DNA from 2 places in the Mycobacterium sp. NGS26 genome. Region 2 is predicted to be linked to the other one. Evidence: predicted binding sites of a transcription regulator. Region 2 holds the regulator's gene; the other holds the start of a gene.
What was found. The regulator LexA, encoded in region 2, represses DNA repair genes until DNA is damaged. The targets are predictions, from matches to a motif close to CGAACANNTGTTCG.
Positions count from the first base shown of each region.

Region 1: the regulator LexA is predicted to act here: its motif matches at 2,413-2,426, upstream of cofD (2-phospho-L-lactate transferase).

Region 1 is NZ_JCALDU010000007.1:261,670-268,438, reverse strand. It holds gene AC5Y6X_RS22420 (coenzyme F420-0:L-glutamate ligase) at 1-1,153, opposite strand, end outside; gene cofD (2-phospho-L-lactate transferase) at 1,150-2,145, opposite strand; gene AC5Y6X_RS22410 (WhiB family transcriptional regulator) at 2,524-2,859, shown strand; gene AC5Y6X_RS22405 (metallopeptidase family protein) at 2,869-3,291, opposite strand; gene AC5Y6X_RS22400 (DUF3499 domain-containing protein) at 3,471-3,911, shown strand; gene AC5Y6X_RS22395 (phosphomannomutase/phosphoglucomutase) at 4,024-5,430, shown strand; gene AC5Y6X_RS22390 (TobH protein) at 5,427-6,551, shown strand; gene manA (mannose-6-phosphate isomerase, class I) at 6,560-6,769, shown strand, end outside.
Region 2 is NZ_JCALDU010000002.1:336,146-342,914, forward strand. It holds gene hflX (GTPase HflX) at 1-786, shown strand, start outside; gene AC5Y6X_RS07705 (acyl-CoA dehydrogenase family protein) at 866-2,026, shown strand; gene AC5Y6X_RS07710 (sunset domain-containing protein) at 2,513-4,678, shown strand; gene lexA (transcriptional repressor LexA) at 4,723-5,427, opposite strand; gene AC5Y6X_RS07720 (LysM peptidoglycan-binding domain-containing protein) at 5,754-6,248, shown strand; gene nrdR (transcriptional regulator NrdR) at 6,406-6,769, shown strand, end outside.

The DNA.
Region 1 (6,769 bases), on a different contig from region 2:
CGGCCGCCCCGACGGCGACGGTGAACATGGTGTGCTCGGCGTCGGTGCGGGCGGCGTCGGGATAGCTGTGCGCGCCGTCGGGGACCAGCATCGGGATGACGACCTCGGGTGCGTCGTAGAGGATCTGGCCGCGCGCCACCCGGCGCTCTATCGACTCCGCGGGCCGGCCGTCGCCGGCGAGGTCCGCGCGCCACTTGTCCCTCATCGCGTCCAGCAGCCGGGTCCGGGTGGCCGGCGTCTGCAGCCACACGAACCGCACCGGCCGGGTGTGGTGCGGGGCCGGCGCGGTGAGCGCCTCGGCGACGGCCGCCTCGACCAGCTCCGGCGGCACCGGCTCGGCGCTGAACCGGCGCACCGATCTGCGCGACAGCTGCGCCTGCCGGCGGCCCAGCTCGAGGGCCTCGGCGGTGCCGAGCCAGAACAGGTCCTCGTCGCCGGGCCGCAGCAGCCGCCGGGCGGTCGAGCCGTCGTCGGCGACCACCCGCTTGGCGAGCCCGCGCACCACGGCCACCGGCGTGGCGGTCAGTTTGCCCTTGACCAGATCGGCGGCCGCGGCGATCTCGTCGGCGACCGCGACCTCGGTGACCACCAGCTCGTTGCCGTGCCGGTCGACGGCCCCCGAATAGCCTTGCAGCACAGTCACACCCGCGGCGCCGACCGCCGCGTCGATCTGGCCGTTGCGCCAGGCGCGGCCCATCGTGTCGGTGATGACCACGCCGACGTCGACGCCGAGCCGCTCGCGCAGGCCGGCGCGCAGCGCGGCGGCGCTGGCATCCGGGTCCACCGGCAGCAGCGCGAGCTCGTCGGCGCCGACGTTGGAGCCGTCCACGCCCGCGGCGGCCTGGACCAGCCCCAGCCGGTTCTCGGTGATCAGGGTCCGGCCCTTGCGGGCCAGCACCCGGACCGCCTCGTCGTCGACGAGCTTGCGCCGCAGCCGATCGCGCTCCTCGGCGTCGCGCGGCGCGGGCACCAGCCGCCCCTCGCACTTGGACACCACCTTGCTGGTGACCACCGCGACGTCGCCGTCGCGCAGCCAGGGCGCGGCGGCGGCCAGCGCCGCGCTCAGGTCGTCCCCGGGCCGGAACTCCGGAAGCCCCGCGACGGGCAGGATCTCGATCGCGGCGGCGCTGCCGTGCTCGGCGGGCGCGGTCACGCCGCCACGCCCGCGAGGTCCAGCCCCGCGGCGACCATCTCGGCCGTCGCCTTCGGGTCGCTCATCAACAGCGGCACCGAGCGCACGGCGACCCCGTCGATGTCGGCGTGATCGCCCTCGTGCACCAGCCAGCAGTCCAGGATCCCGGTGTCGCTGCGCGCCCCGTAGTGCCGGCCGACCGCCTCGGCGGTGGATTCGACCCCGATCACCGACAGGCACGCATCGGCCATGCCGCGCAACGGCTTTCCACCGATGATCGGCGAATAGCCGACCACCGGGGCGGCGGCTCCCCGCAGCGCGCCGCGGATGCCCGGGACGGCCAGGATGGCGCCGACGCTGACCACCGGGTTGGACGGCGCCAGCAGGAGGACGTCGGCCTCGCCGATCGCCGCCACCGCTTCGGTTGTGGCGCCGGCCTTTTCGGCGCCGACGAAGGCGAAGCTGTGGGTGGGCACCTTCGCCCGGTAGCGCACCCACCACTCCTGGAAGTGGATGGCCCGACGGCTGTCGTCGGCCGGATCGGTGATCACCACGTGTGTCTCGCAACGGTCGTCGGTGGCCGGCAGCAGCCGGGCGCCGGGCTGCCAGCGGTCGCACAGCGCCGTGGTGATCTGCGACAGCGGGTAGCCGGCCTGCAGCATCTGGGTGCGCACCAGGTGGGTGGCCAGGTCGCGGTCGCCGAGCTGGAACCAGTCCGGCTGCACACCGTAACGCGCCAATTCCTCTTTGGCATGCCAGGTTTCGTCGCGGTGGCCCCAACCCCGTTCTGGATCGACGCCTCCACCTAAGGTATACATGCAGGTGTCCAAATCGGGGCAGACACGCAAACCGTGGATCCACGCGTCATCGCCGACGTTGACGACGGCAGTCAGCTCGTGGGCCTGAGCATCCGGGCGCCCTTGCGACTGGAACTGACCCAGCCCGAGCAGCTGCTGGACCCCGAGCAGGAACCGGGCGCCGCCGACCCCGCCGACCAGCACGGTGACCTTCACACCGCACGACAGTACCGGCCGGCGAGGGGGGCCCGGCCGCACGCCTGACGGGCGGCAGCGGGGCGCATTTCGAACGACCGCAATGGGGGGTTTTACTTGGCTGTGACCGACACGCCGAGAGCCGATAACAACAGAAACGCCGAAATTTGATCACGAGATGGTATGGAAATGCGCCAAAGTGCTTGACCCGGCTGGTCAACCCGTGTCTAATCACATCAGTGTCATTTCCCGGTTGGCCGGCCGGTTCCGGTGTCGCAGACCGAGATTCGATCACTTGTTCGAATTGTCTGTACATCAGAACAGTGGAAAAAAATCACTCTCTCAATATCAACCTGAGGAGGCGGACGACGCATGTCTTTTGAACACCTTCGGGGCGTTATGGCAAGCACACCGCACACCAGTATTGGTGCGACGCCGGCGCCAATTGCGCGCCCGCATCTGACCGTGGTTCCCGATGCGCCAGTCGCATTCGAACCCGAACCCCTGCCGCCCACCCCGGACCAATGGCAGGACCGCGCGCTGTGCGCGCAAACCGATCCCGAGGCCTTCTTCCCCGAGAAGGGTGGTTCCACCCGCGAGGCCAAGAAGATCTGCCTGGGTTGCGAGGTTCGTCACGAGTGCCTGGAATACGCCCTGGCGCATGACGAACGCTTCGGCATCTGGGGCGGTCTTTCCGAGCGCGAGCGCCGCCGCCTCAAGCGCGGCATCATCTGAGCTACCGGCTCATTCGTCGTCGATCGTCGGGTCGATGACCGAAGGTTCCACGTCCAGATAGATGGCCACCTGAGCCACCAGGATTTCGTGCAACAACTCGCCGAGTTCGACGGTGTCCTTCGCCCGTCTCTCGATTGGCTTGCGGAACAACACAATTCGCGCCCTCGTGGCGTTGCCGCGGACGTCCACCCCCGCCGGTATCAAGCGGGCCAGGGCGATCGGCCCGTCGGCGATGACCTCCGGCGGCCACTGCACACTCTCCGGATCCTTCGCGGTGATGCGCGGGATTTCGTCGACGGCCACGTCGAGCTCGGACACCCGCTCGTGCCAGCGCCGCTCGATCGGTTCGTATGCCTCCAGCACCGCCATGTCGAACCGCTCGGCCCGGCTGCGCCAACCCGGCACCGTCGGCGGCAGCAGCGGCCCGCGCATGTCGCGGCCCCGCCGGGTGGCCCGGTGTGAAGCCCAGCGGCCCCGACCGTTTCGCGGCGAACCGCGCGAATCGCCACGGGAATTGTTCACCGGCCCGATGGTAACGGTTGAACATCGGGGGTCGAACCGTTGCGCGTGTCCGGCGCTTCGGCGGCGTTTGTCCACGATAGCCTTTCGTCGTGAACGTTCCCCGTCGCTGTTGCCGGCCCGGGTGTCCGCACTACGCCGTGGCGACCTTGACGTTCGTCTACTCGGACTCGACGGCTGTGGTGGGCCCGCTCGCCACCGCGCGCGAACCGCATTCGTGGGACCTGTGCGTCGGCCATGCCGGCCGGATCACCGCGCCCCGCGGCTGGGACCTGGTGCGCCACGCCGGGCCGCTGCCCAACCCCGACGAGGACGACCTGGTGGCGCTGGCCGACGCGGTGCGCGAGGGCCCGGGCGGTGCGGGGCTGGCCCACCGGGGCGGCACCGGCGCGCCGCTGAACGGCTTCTCCGCCGACATGCACCCCGCCGGGGCCCAGGCCACCGCGCCGAGCGGCGGGCTGCTCGCCCCGCCCGAGCATCGCTCCGGACGCCGCCGCGGGCATCTGCGGGTGTTGCCCGACCCGGCCGACTAGCACCGCTGCGAACCCTGTGCACCGTTTGGGCCCATAACTTTGTGGGGCCGATAGGCTGACCCCAAGAGTCCACGAAGACCCGTCCAAGCAAGTAGTCGTCAGGAGCCTCCGCATGTCTCGGCCCGCCGCGGCTGTCCACCGTGTCATCAAGGCTTACGACGTACGCGGGCTGGTGGGCGAGGAGCTCGACGACGCGTTGGTCGCCGACGTCGGCGCCGCGTTCGCCAGGCTGATGCGCGCCGAGGGCGCGCGACGGGTGGTCGTCGGCCGCGACATGCGGGACAGCTCGCCGCCACTGGCCGCGGCGTTCGCGACCGGGGTCGCCGGCCAGGGCCTCGATGTGGTGCGCATCGGTTTGTCGTCCACCGATCAGCTCTACTTCGCTTCGGGGTTGCTGGATTGCCCGGGCGCGATGTTCACCGCCAGCCACAACCCGGCGGCCTACAACGGCATCAAGCTGTGCCGGGCGGGGGCCAAGCCGGTCGGCGCGGACACCGGGCTGGGGGAGATCGCCGACGACGTGATCGCCGGGATCCCAGGCTATGACGGGCCGGCGGGCGGCGTCACCGATCGCGATGTGCTCGCCGACTACGGCGAGTTCCTGCGCTCGCTGGTGGACACCTCGGGGCTGCGCCCGCTGCGGGTGGCCGTGGACGCCGGCAACGGCATGGCCGGGCACACGGCGCCGGCCGTGCTCGGCGCGATCGATTCGATCACGTTGTTGCCGTTGTACTTCGAGCTCGACGGTTCGTTTCCCAACCACGAGGCCAATCCGCTCGACCCGGCGAACCTGGCGGACCTGCAGAAGTACGTGCGCGACACCGGCGCCGATATCGGGCTGGCGTTCGACGGCGACGCCGACCGCTGCTTCGTGGTCGACGAACGCGGGATGCCGGTCTCGCCGTCGACGGTGACGGGCCTGGTGGCCGCCCGCGAGCTCGGCCGCGAGATCGGCGCCACCGTGATCCACAACGTGATCACGTCGCGCGCGGTGCCCGAATTGGTCATCGAGCGCGGCGGCACACCGCTGCGGTCGCGGGTCGGGCACTCCTACATCAAGGGGCTGATGGCCGAGACGGGCGCGATCTTCGGCGGCGAGCACTCAGCGCACTACTACTTCCGCGACTTCTTCGGCGCCGACTCCGGGATGCTGGCCGCGCTGTACGTGCTGGCGGCGCTCGGCGAGCAGCACCGGCCGCTGTCGGAGCTGACCGCCGACTACCAGCGCTACGAGTCCTCCGGCGAGATCAACTTCGCCCTGAAAGGCTCCGTCGACGCGGCCTCGGCCACCGACGCGGTGCTCAAGTCGTTCGGCAGCCGGATCCACTCCATCGACCACCTGGACGGGGTGACCGTGGACCTGGGCGACGGCAGCTGGTTCAACCTGCGCAGCTCCAACACCGAGCCGCTGCTGCGGCTCAACGTGGAGGGCCGCAGCACCGAGGACGTCGACGCGGTGGTCCAGCAGATCAGCGCCGAGATCGCCGCGATCGCCCCGGCCCAGGGGGCCGCGCCGTGAACGCCACCCGGGCGATCGACCTCGAAGACACCGACGGCCTGCTCGCCGCCGACCGGCAGGGCCTGCTGCGGGCCGCGTCGTCGGCGGGTGCGCAGGTGCGCGCCGTCGCGGCCGCGGCCGACGAGGGCGCGCTGGATTCGCTGCGCACCGGCGACCGGCCGCGCAGCATCATCTGGGTGCCCGGCCGCGGCACCGCCGAGACCGCCGGCACGCTGCTGGCCGCGACGCTGGCCGGCGCGGCGTCGGCGCCGATCGCGCTCGCCGGCGACGCGCCGCCCTGGGTCGGCCCGCTCGACGTGCTGATCGTCGCGGGCGACGACCCCGGCGACCCGGCGCTGGTCGGCGCCGCCGCGACGGGGGTGCGCCGCGGCGCGCGGGTCGTGGTGGTGGCCCCATACGAGGGTCCGCTGCGCGACTCCACGGCCGGGCGGGTCGCGGTGCTGGAGCCGCGGATGGCGGTTCGCGACGAGTTCGGCCTGTCCCGGTACCTGGCCGCCGGCCTGGCCGCGCTGCACACCGTGGACCCGCGGCCCGGCGTGAATTCGGGACAGGACCTGGCGCTGCTCGCCGACGAGCTGGACGCCGAGGCGCTGCGCAACAGCGCGGGCCGCGAGCTGTTCACCAACCCCGCCAAGACGATGGCCGCGCGCATCTGGCGACGCCAGGTGGCGCTGGCCGGCGACTGCGCCGCGACGCTGGCGCTGGCCCGGCACGGCAGTTCGGTCCTGGTGCGCATCGCCCGCCAGGTGGTCGCCGCCGCCGGGCTGGGGGACGTGGTCGCGGCGCTGCGGGCGACGCCGGAGTCCGGGGTGGGCCCGTCCTCGGTGGACGCGCTTTTCCACGACGAACAGATCGACGGGCCGCTGCCCGACCGGATGCGGGTGCTGGCGCTGACGCTGGCCGACGAGCGCACGGTGGTGGCCGCGCGGGTCGCCGGGCTCGACGACGTCCACCTGGTCGCGGCCGAGGACGTGCCGGACGTGCCGGAGGCGTCGGGCGGCCCGGCGGGGCCCGGCGGTCCGCCCGCGCCGACCGGGGCCGGGCGCGCCGAGCAGCAACTGGCAGTATTGGCCGTTCGGCTGGAGATGGCCGCGGTTTACTTGCGACTGGTGCGGGGATAGATAAAGAAGTGGAACTGCTACGCGGGGCGTTACGAACGTACGCTTGGGGATCGCGCACCGCCATCGCCGAATTCACCCGGCGCCCGGTGCCGGCCGCTCACCCGGAGGCCGAACTCTGGTTCGGTGCGCACCCCGGCGACCCGGCCTGGCTGGAAACGGAGCGGGGCGAGATCTCGCTGATGGAGGCGCTGGTCGCCGACCCCGAGGGACAGCTCGGT
Region 2 (6,769 bases):
CGGATGGCCAAGCTGCGCCGCGACATCAAGGCCATGAAGCAGGCGCGCGACACCCAGCGCAGCCGTCGGCTCGGCAGCGACATCCCGTCGATCGCCATCGTCGGCTACACCAACGCCGGCAAGTCCAGCCTGCTCAACGCGCTGACCGGGGCCGGGGTGCTGGTGGAGGACGCGCTGTTCGCCACGCTGGACCCCACCACCCGGCGCGCCGAGTTCGACGACGGCAGGCCGTATGTTCTCACCGACACCGTCGGCTTCGTGCGGCACCTGCCCACCCAGCTGGTCGAGGCGTTCCGCTCCACGCTGGAGGAGGTGGTCGACGCCGACCTGCTGGTGCACGTCGTCGACGGCTCCGACGTCAACCCGCCGGCCCAGATCGACGCGGTGCGGCAGGTGATCTCCGAGGTCGTCTCCGACTATGGGGCCGAGCACGATGGCGACCCGCCGCCCGAGCTGTTGGTGGTGAACAAGGTGGATGCCGCGAGCGATCTGATGCTGGCCAAGCTTCGGCACGGGCTGCCCGGCGCGGTGTTCGTCTCCGCCCGCACCGGCGAGGGGATCGACGCCCTGCGCCGCCGGATGGCCGAGCTCACGACGCCCGCCGACACCGCCGTCGACGTGGTGATCCCCTACGACCGCGGCGACCTGGTGGCCCGGGTGCACGCCGACGGGCGGGTGCAGCAGACCGAGCACAACCCGGAGGGGACCCGCCTGCGGGCCCGGGTCCCGGTGGCGCTGGCCGCCAGCCTGCGCGAGTTCGCCGCCAACGGCGACCCGGCGCAATAGCCGACGTGCCCAGCCGCCGACCAACCGTCTGGTTGGTATATGTTGGGCGGCAGAGTTCCCGTTCGCCCGGAGGTCAGCCATGAGCAGTGCCGTCAAGTACCAGCGCACTCTTTTCGAGCCCGAGCACGAATTGTTCCGCGAGTCCTACCGGACCTTTCTCGAGCGCCACGTCGCGCCGTATCACGAGGAATGGGAGAAGGCCAAGATCGTCGACCGCGGCGTGTGGCTCGAGGCGGGCAAACAGGGCTTTCTCGGCATGGCGGTGCCCGAGGAGTACGGCGGCGGCGGCAACCCCGACTTCCGGTACAACACGATCGTCACCGAGGAGACCACCGCCGGGCGCTACAGCGGGATCGGGTTCGGGCTGCAGAACGACGTGGTCGCCCCGTACCTGCTGCGGCTGGCCACCGAGGAGCAGAAGCAGCGCTGGTTGCCCAAGTTCTGCAGCGGGGAGCTGATCACCGCCATCGCGATGACCGAGCCGGGCACCGGCAGCGACCTACAGGGCATCAAGACCCGCGCCGTCAAGCAGGGTGATCACTACGTGCTCAACGGCTCAAAGACGTTCATCACCAACGGGATCAACTCGGACTTGGTGATCGTGGTGGCGCAGACCGACCCGGACCAGGGGGCACACGGCTTTTCGCTGCTCGTCGTCGAACGCGGCATGAAGGGCTTCGAACGCGGACGGCACCTGGACAAGATCGGGCTGGACGCCCAGGACACCGCCGAATTGTCGTTCACCGACGTGCACGTTCCCGTCGAAAACCTGCTCGGCGAGGAGGGCAAGGGCTTCATCTACCTGGTGCAGAACCTGCCGCAGGAACGGATCTCGATCGCCATCATGGCGGCCGCCGCGATGGAGGCCGTGCTGGAGGACACGCTGCGATACACCAAGGAGCGCAAGGCCTTTGGCAAACCCATCGGCAGCTTCCAGAACAGCCGCTTCGTGCTGGCCGAGCTGGCCACCGAGGCCACCGTGGTGCGCGTCATGGTCGACGAGTTCATCCGGCTGCACCTCGAGGAGAAGCTGACCGCCGAACAGGCCGCGATGGCCAAGTGGTACTCCACCGAGAAGCAGGTCCACCTGATCGACCGCTGCCTGCAGCTGCACGGCGGGTACGGCTACATGCGCGAATACCCGGTCGCGCGTGCCTATCTCGACGCCCGGGTGCAGACGATCTACGGTGGCACGACCGAGATCATGAAGGAGATCATCGGGCGCAGCCTCGGGGTCTAGCCTCCGCGGCGGCCCCGTCGGCGCGCCGTTGGCGAACGCAATCGTGTTGACAGGCAACGACTCCGTCGTCGCGTCGTTTGGTCCGCGGCACATTCGCGGGCAAATTCAACCGTGCGCCGATCGGTGTTTTGGCCGGGTATATCCCGCTTCGATCGACGGCCTCGCGTACCGTCGGCGCATGCGTTTTGCTGCCCGCACTCCGGTGATGACGCGCGACCTGCGGACCGAATGGTCGCGACATGGCTGTGGCCCCGCATCATTTCGACATCGGAGTGATATCCGTTTTCGTAAAATTCGTGATTTGGCTTCGAATTCTCCGGTCGCTGGAGCAAAGTTATGCGAGCCCGGCGATAACGCGTACCGATGCGGGTTGCCAACTCGCGGTGGGGGTATCACCCGCTCGCAGGGTCTGCAGGGTGCGGGCATGGCCGCAACAAGGGGCATATCCGTCGGCTGGGAGGCTTGGTGAAACCGCAGAGAGGTCCACTGCGCAGGCTGTTCGGGCGCGCGCTGGTGAGCATGGCGGCCGCGGTGGTGGCCGCGGCGTTCCTGGCGCCCACGGCCTCGGCGTCCCCGATCGGCGACGCCGAGGCGGCCATCATGGCGGCGTGGGAGAAGGCCGGCGGCGACAGTTCACCCCTGGGCCCCAGGAAGGGCGACGTCTACCCGGTCGGCGACGGGTTCGCGCTGGACTTCGACGGCGGCAAGATGTTCTACACCACCGACACCGGCGCCAAATTCGTCTACGGGCCGATCCTCGACAAATACGAGGCGCTCGGCGGCCCGGCCAACAGCGACCTGGGATTTCCGACCATCAACGAGGTCCCCGGCCTCGCCGGGCCGGACAGCCGGGTGGCCACGTTCTCCGCCAGCGACAAGCCGGTGATCTTCTGGACGTCCGAGCACGGCGCCTTCGTGGTGCGCGGCGCGATGAACGCCGCGTGGGACAAGCTCGGCAGCTCGGGCGGCGTGCTCGGCGCCCCGGTCGGCGACGAGACCTACGACGGCGAGGTCACCTCGCAGAAGTTCACCGGCGGCCAGATCTCCTGGAACCGGAAGACCAAGGACTTCAGCACCACCCCGCCGGCGCTGGCCGACCAGCTCAAGGGCCTTCAGGTGGCGACCGATCCCACCGCGGCGATCAACATGGCGTGGCGCGCCGCGGGCGGCGCCTCGGGTCCGCTGGGCGCCAAGCAGGGCGGCCAATATCCCATCGGCGGCGACGGGATCGCCCAGAACTTCGCCGGCGGCAAGGTGTTCTTCAGCCAGGCCACCGGCGCGAACGCCATCGAGAGCGACGTGCTGGCCAAGTACGAGTCGCTGGGCGGGCCGGTCGGCAGCGACCTGGGCTTCCCGATCGCCAACGAGTCCGACGGCGGCGTCCCCGGCAGCCGGGTCTCCGCGTTCGCCGCGGCCGACAAGCCGGTGATCTTCTGGACGTCCCAGCACGGCGCGTTCGTCGTGCGCGGCGCCATGAAGGCGGCCTGGGACAAGCTTCGCGGCCCCGGCGGCAAACTGGGCGTGCCGGTCGCCGATCAGGCGGTGGACGGCGACGTGATCTCCCAGAAGTTCGCCGGCGGCAAGATCTCGTGGAACCGCGCGAAGAACACGTTCGCCACCGAGCCGTCCAACCTGGCGCCGCTGCTGTCCGGCCTGCAGGTGTCGGGCCAGAACCAGCCCAGCGGCGCGGCGATGCCTCCCCACGCCAAGAAGTTCGCCTGGAACTGGTGGTACCTGCTGGCGCTAATTCCGATCGCGGCATTGTTCGCGGTGTTGGGGTATGTGGTGGTCGGGGCGCGCCGCCGTCGCACGGCCCGGGAGCTCGCCGCCTACGAGTTCGACCGCGACGTGGACGTCGGTGGCTACGACGCCGACGACAGGTGGGGCCACGAGGAAGCCGATGTCGCCGCCGAGCACTATGGCTTCGGCGAGCCGCGGCCCTCCGAGGAGGAGCCGGTGGGCGCCGGGTCGGCGCGGGTCAGCTGGTCGCGGGGCGACGAGGCCGGGGACGAATACGGCGGCGAATGGCCGTCCGGGTCCAGGGAGGATGAGCAGGAGGACCCCGACGCGGTCGACACCGATTCCATACCCGTTGTCGCGGAAGGTGTTGTGGCGCAGGGTGTTCGGGCCGAGCCCGAGCATCCCGAAGCCGCCCCCGAAGACGTCCTGGAAGCCGCCTACCCCGATGAGGAGTACCCGGAGGCCGCCGACATCGAGGCCGCCTACCCGGACGTGGCCGTTCCGCATGCCCCCGCGGATGCCGCCCATCCGGACGAGGCCTACCCCCCGGCGGCGCCCGAGGCGGTCGATTCGGGCGCCGGGTACCCGGACGTCGCGGTTCCGCACACGGCGCCGGATGTCGCAGCGCCGGGCGCCGTCACGCCCGCCGCCGCCCCGCGGTCCGGGCGGCACGCGGCCGTCGACACCGAGGAGGAACCGGCCGGCGCGGGACTGGGCTCACCCGGGCGCCCGACCATCCACCTGCCCCTGGACGACCCGTATCAGGCGCCCGAGGGATATCCCATCAAGGTCAACGCCAGCTTCGGCCTGTACTACACCCCCGACAGCGGGCTCTACCAGGACACGCTGGCCGAGCTCTGGATGTCCAGCGAGGAAGTCGCCCAGGTCAACGGCTTCACCAGGGCGGACTGACCCGCGAACGTCTCAATCTCGTTGCCGCACAATAAGATTCCGCGTCAGATCTTGCGAATCACCGTGACGACCTTGCCGAGCACGGTCGCGTCGTTGCCCGGGATCGGATCGAACGCCGGGTTGTGCGGCATCAGCCACACCTGACCGCCCGCGCGCTTGAACGTCTTGACGGTGGCCTCGCCGTCGATCATGGCGGCGACGATGTCGCCGTTGTCGGCGACATTCTGCTGCCGCACCACAACCCAGTCGCCGTCACAGATCGCGGCCTCGACCATCGAGTCGCCGACGACCTTGAGCAGGAACAGCGCGCCCTCGCCGACCAGCTCACGGGGCAGCGGGAAGACGTCTTCGACCGCCTCCTCGGCCAGGATCGGCCCACCGGCCGCGATGCGCCCGAGCACGGGCACGAAGGTGGGTTCCGGCAGGGCGTCCGAGCCGGCGACGTCGGTGACGGGCACCGCGACGGCCGGGGTGTCCTCGACACCGCGGACGTCGACGGCCCGGGGACGGTTCGGGTCGCGGCGCAGGTACCCCTTGCGCTCCAGGGTGCGCAGCTGGTGGGCCACCGAGGACGTCGACGTCAGGCCGACGGCGTCACCGATCTCCCGGATGCTGGGCGGATAGCCGCGGCTGGTCACCGACTGCCGGATGACGTTGAGGATGGTGCGCTGCCGCTCGGTAAGCGATGGATCCACGGAATGCAACCGGCCGGCCGCGCCGGCGGCTGAAGTGTCGTTGCTGTCGCTCATGGCACTGAATGTAGCCGCCCGGCGGCCGATAATCAAACATGTGTTCGAGTCGCGTGTCGCCCGGGCCGACACCGGGCCGGAACAAGGCCTAAAGACCCTAGGGATGGTGCGTCAAGACCCTACGGCGGGTGAATTACACGTGTGTAACTTTTGCGGGTATCGGGTATTTGTGCTGCATGTCAGGAGGAGGCACCGACGCGGTTTGTCGGTGGTGTGGTTTAGCGTTTGGCTCGTCCGACACGCTTCGCTCAAATGTTCGGGTTTCGAACGGGTGAGCGAATATAGTCGAACACACGAGCGAGGACCAGTTGACCGGAGGAACGCACATGACAGTCATCCACACACTCTCGCCGCGCACCAGCGGCATCCGGCGCCCGGCCGGGGCGCCGGCCGACGGGCCTCGCCACCAGGGGGAGCGCCCGGTCCGGCCCCGCCGTCCGGGCAGCTCACGGCCCGCCGGGGCGCCGCTGCGCTACCACGGCACCGGCGTCGCGATGTCGGTCGCGCCGCATCGCAGGCGGCCCGTCACGATGCTGACCACGGTCGGGCTGGCGCTGCTCGCCGGCGCGATCACGCTGTGGCTCGGCCTGGTCGCGAACCTCGGCCAGCTGGCCAACGGCGACTCCGGCGGTTCGGCCGCCCCGGTGCCCGACAAGCTGGCCGTCGTGCGCGTCGAGGCCGGGGAGTCCCTGCAGGACGTCGCGCACCGGGTGGCGCCGGACGCGCCCGCTCGCCAGGTTGCCGACCGGATCCGCGAACTCAACGACCTGAACTCGCCGGCGCTGGCCGCCGGGCAGACGCTGATCGCCCCGGTCGGCTGACGGCGCCCCGGTGCACTGCGAAAGCCGCAGCGGGCCAAGGCCGCTCGGTCCTCGCGGCGACGGGCGCGCGCGCACCGCGGTTGCGTTGGCCTCCCGGGGCGGCGCACGGGTACGCTCGGACTGTTCCGCGAGGTGTCAGCACGGCGAAGGAGCGGCCATGCACTGCCCGTTCTGCCGGCATCCCGACTCCAGGGTGATCGACTCGCGGGAAACCGATGAGGGCCAGGCCATTCGGCGCCGCCGGTCCTGCCCCGAATGCGGCCGCCGGTTCACCACCGTGGAAACCGCGGTCCTGGCCGTGGTCAAGCGCAGCGGGGTGACCGAGCCGTTCAGCCGGGAGAAGGTCATCAAGGGGGTCCGCCGCGCCTGCCAGGGCCGCCAGGTGGACGAGGACGCACTCAACCTGCTGGCCCAGCAGGTCGAGGACACCGTGCGGGCCGCCGGTTCGCCGGAGGTCCCCAGCCACGAGGTCGGCCTGGCCATCCTCGGGCCGTTGCGCGACCTGGACGAGGTGGCCTACC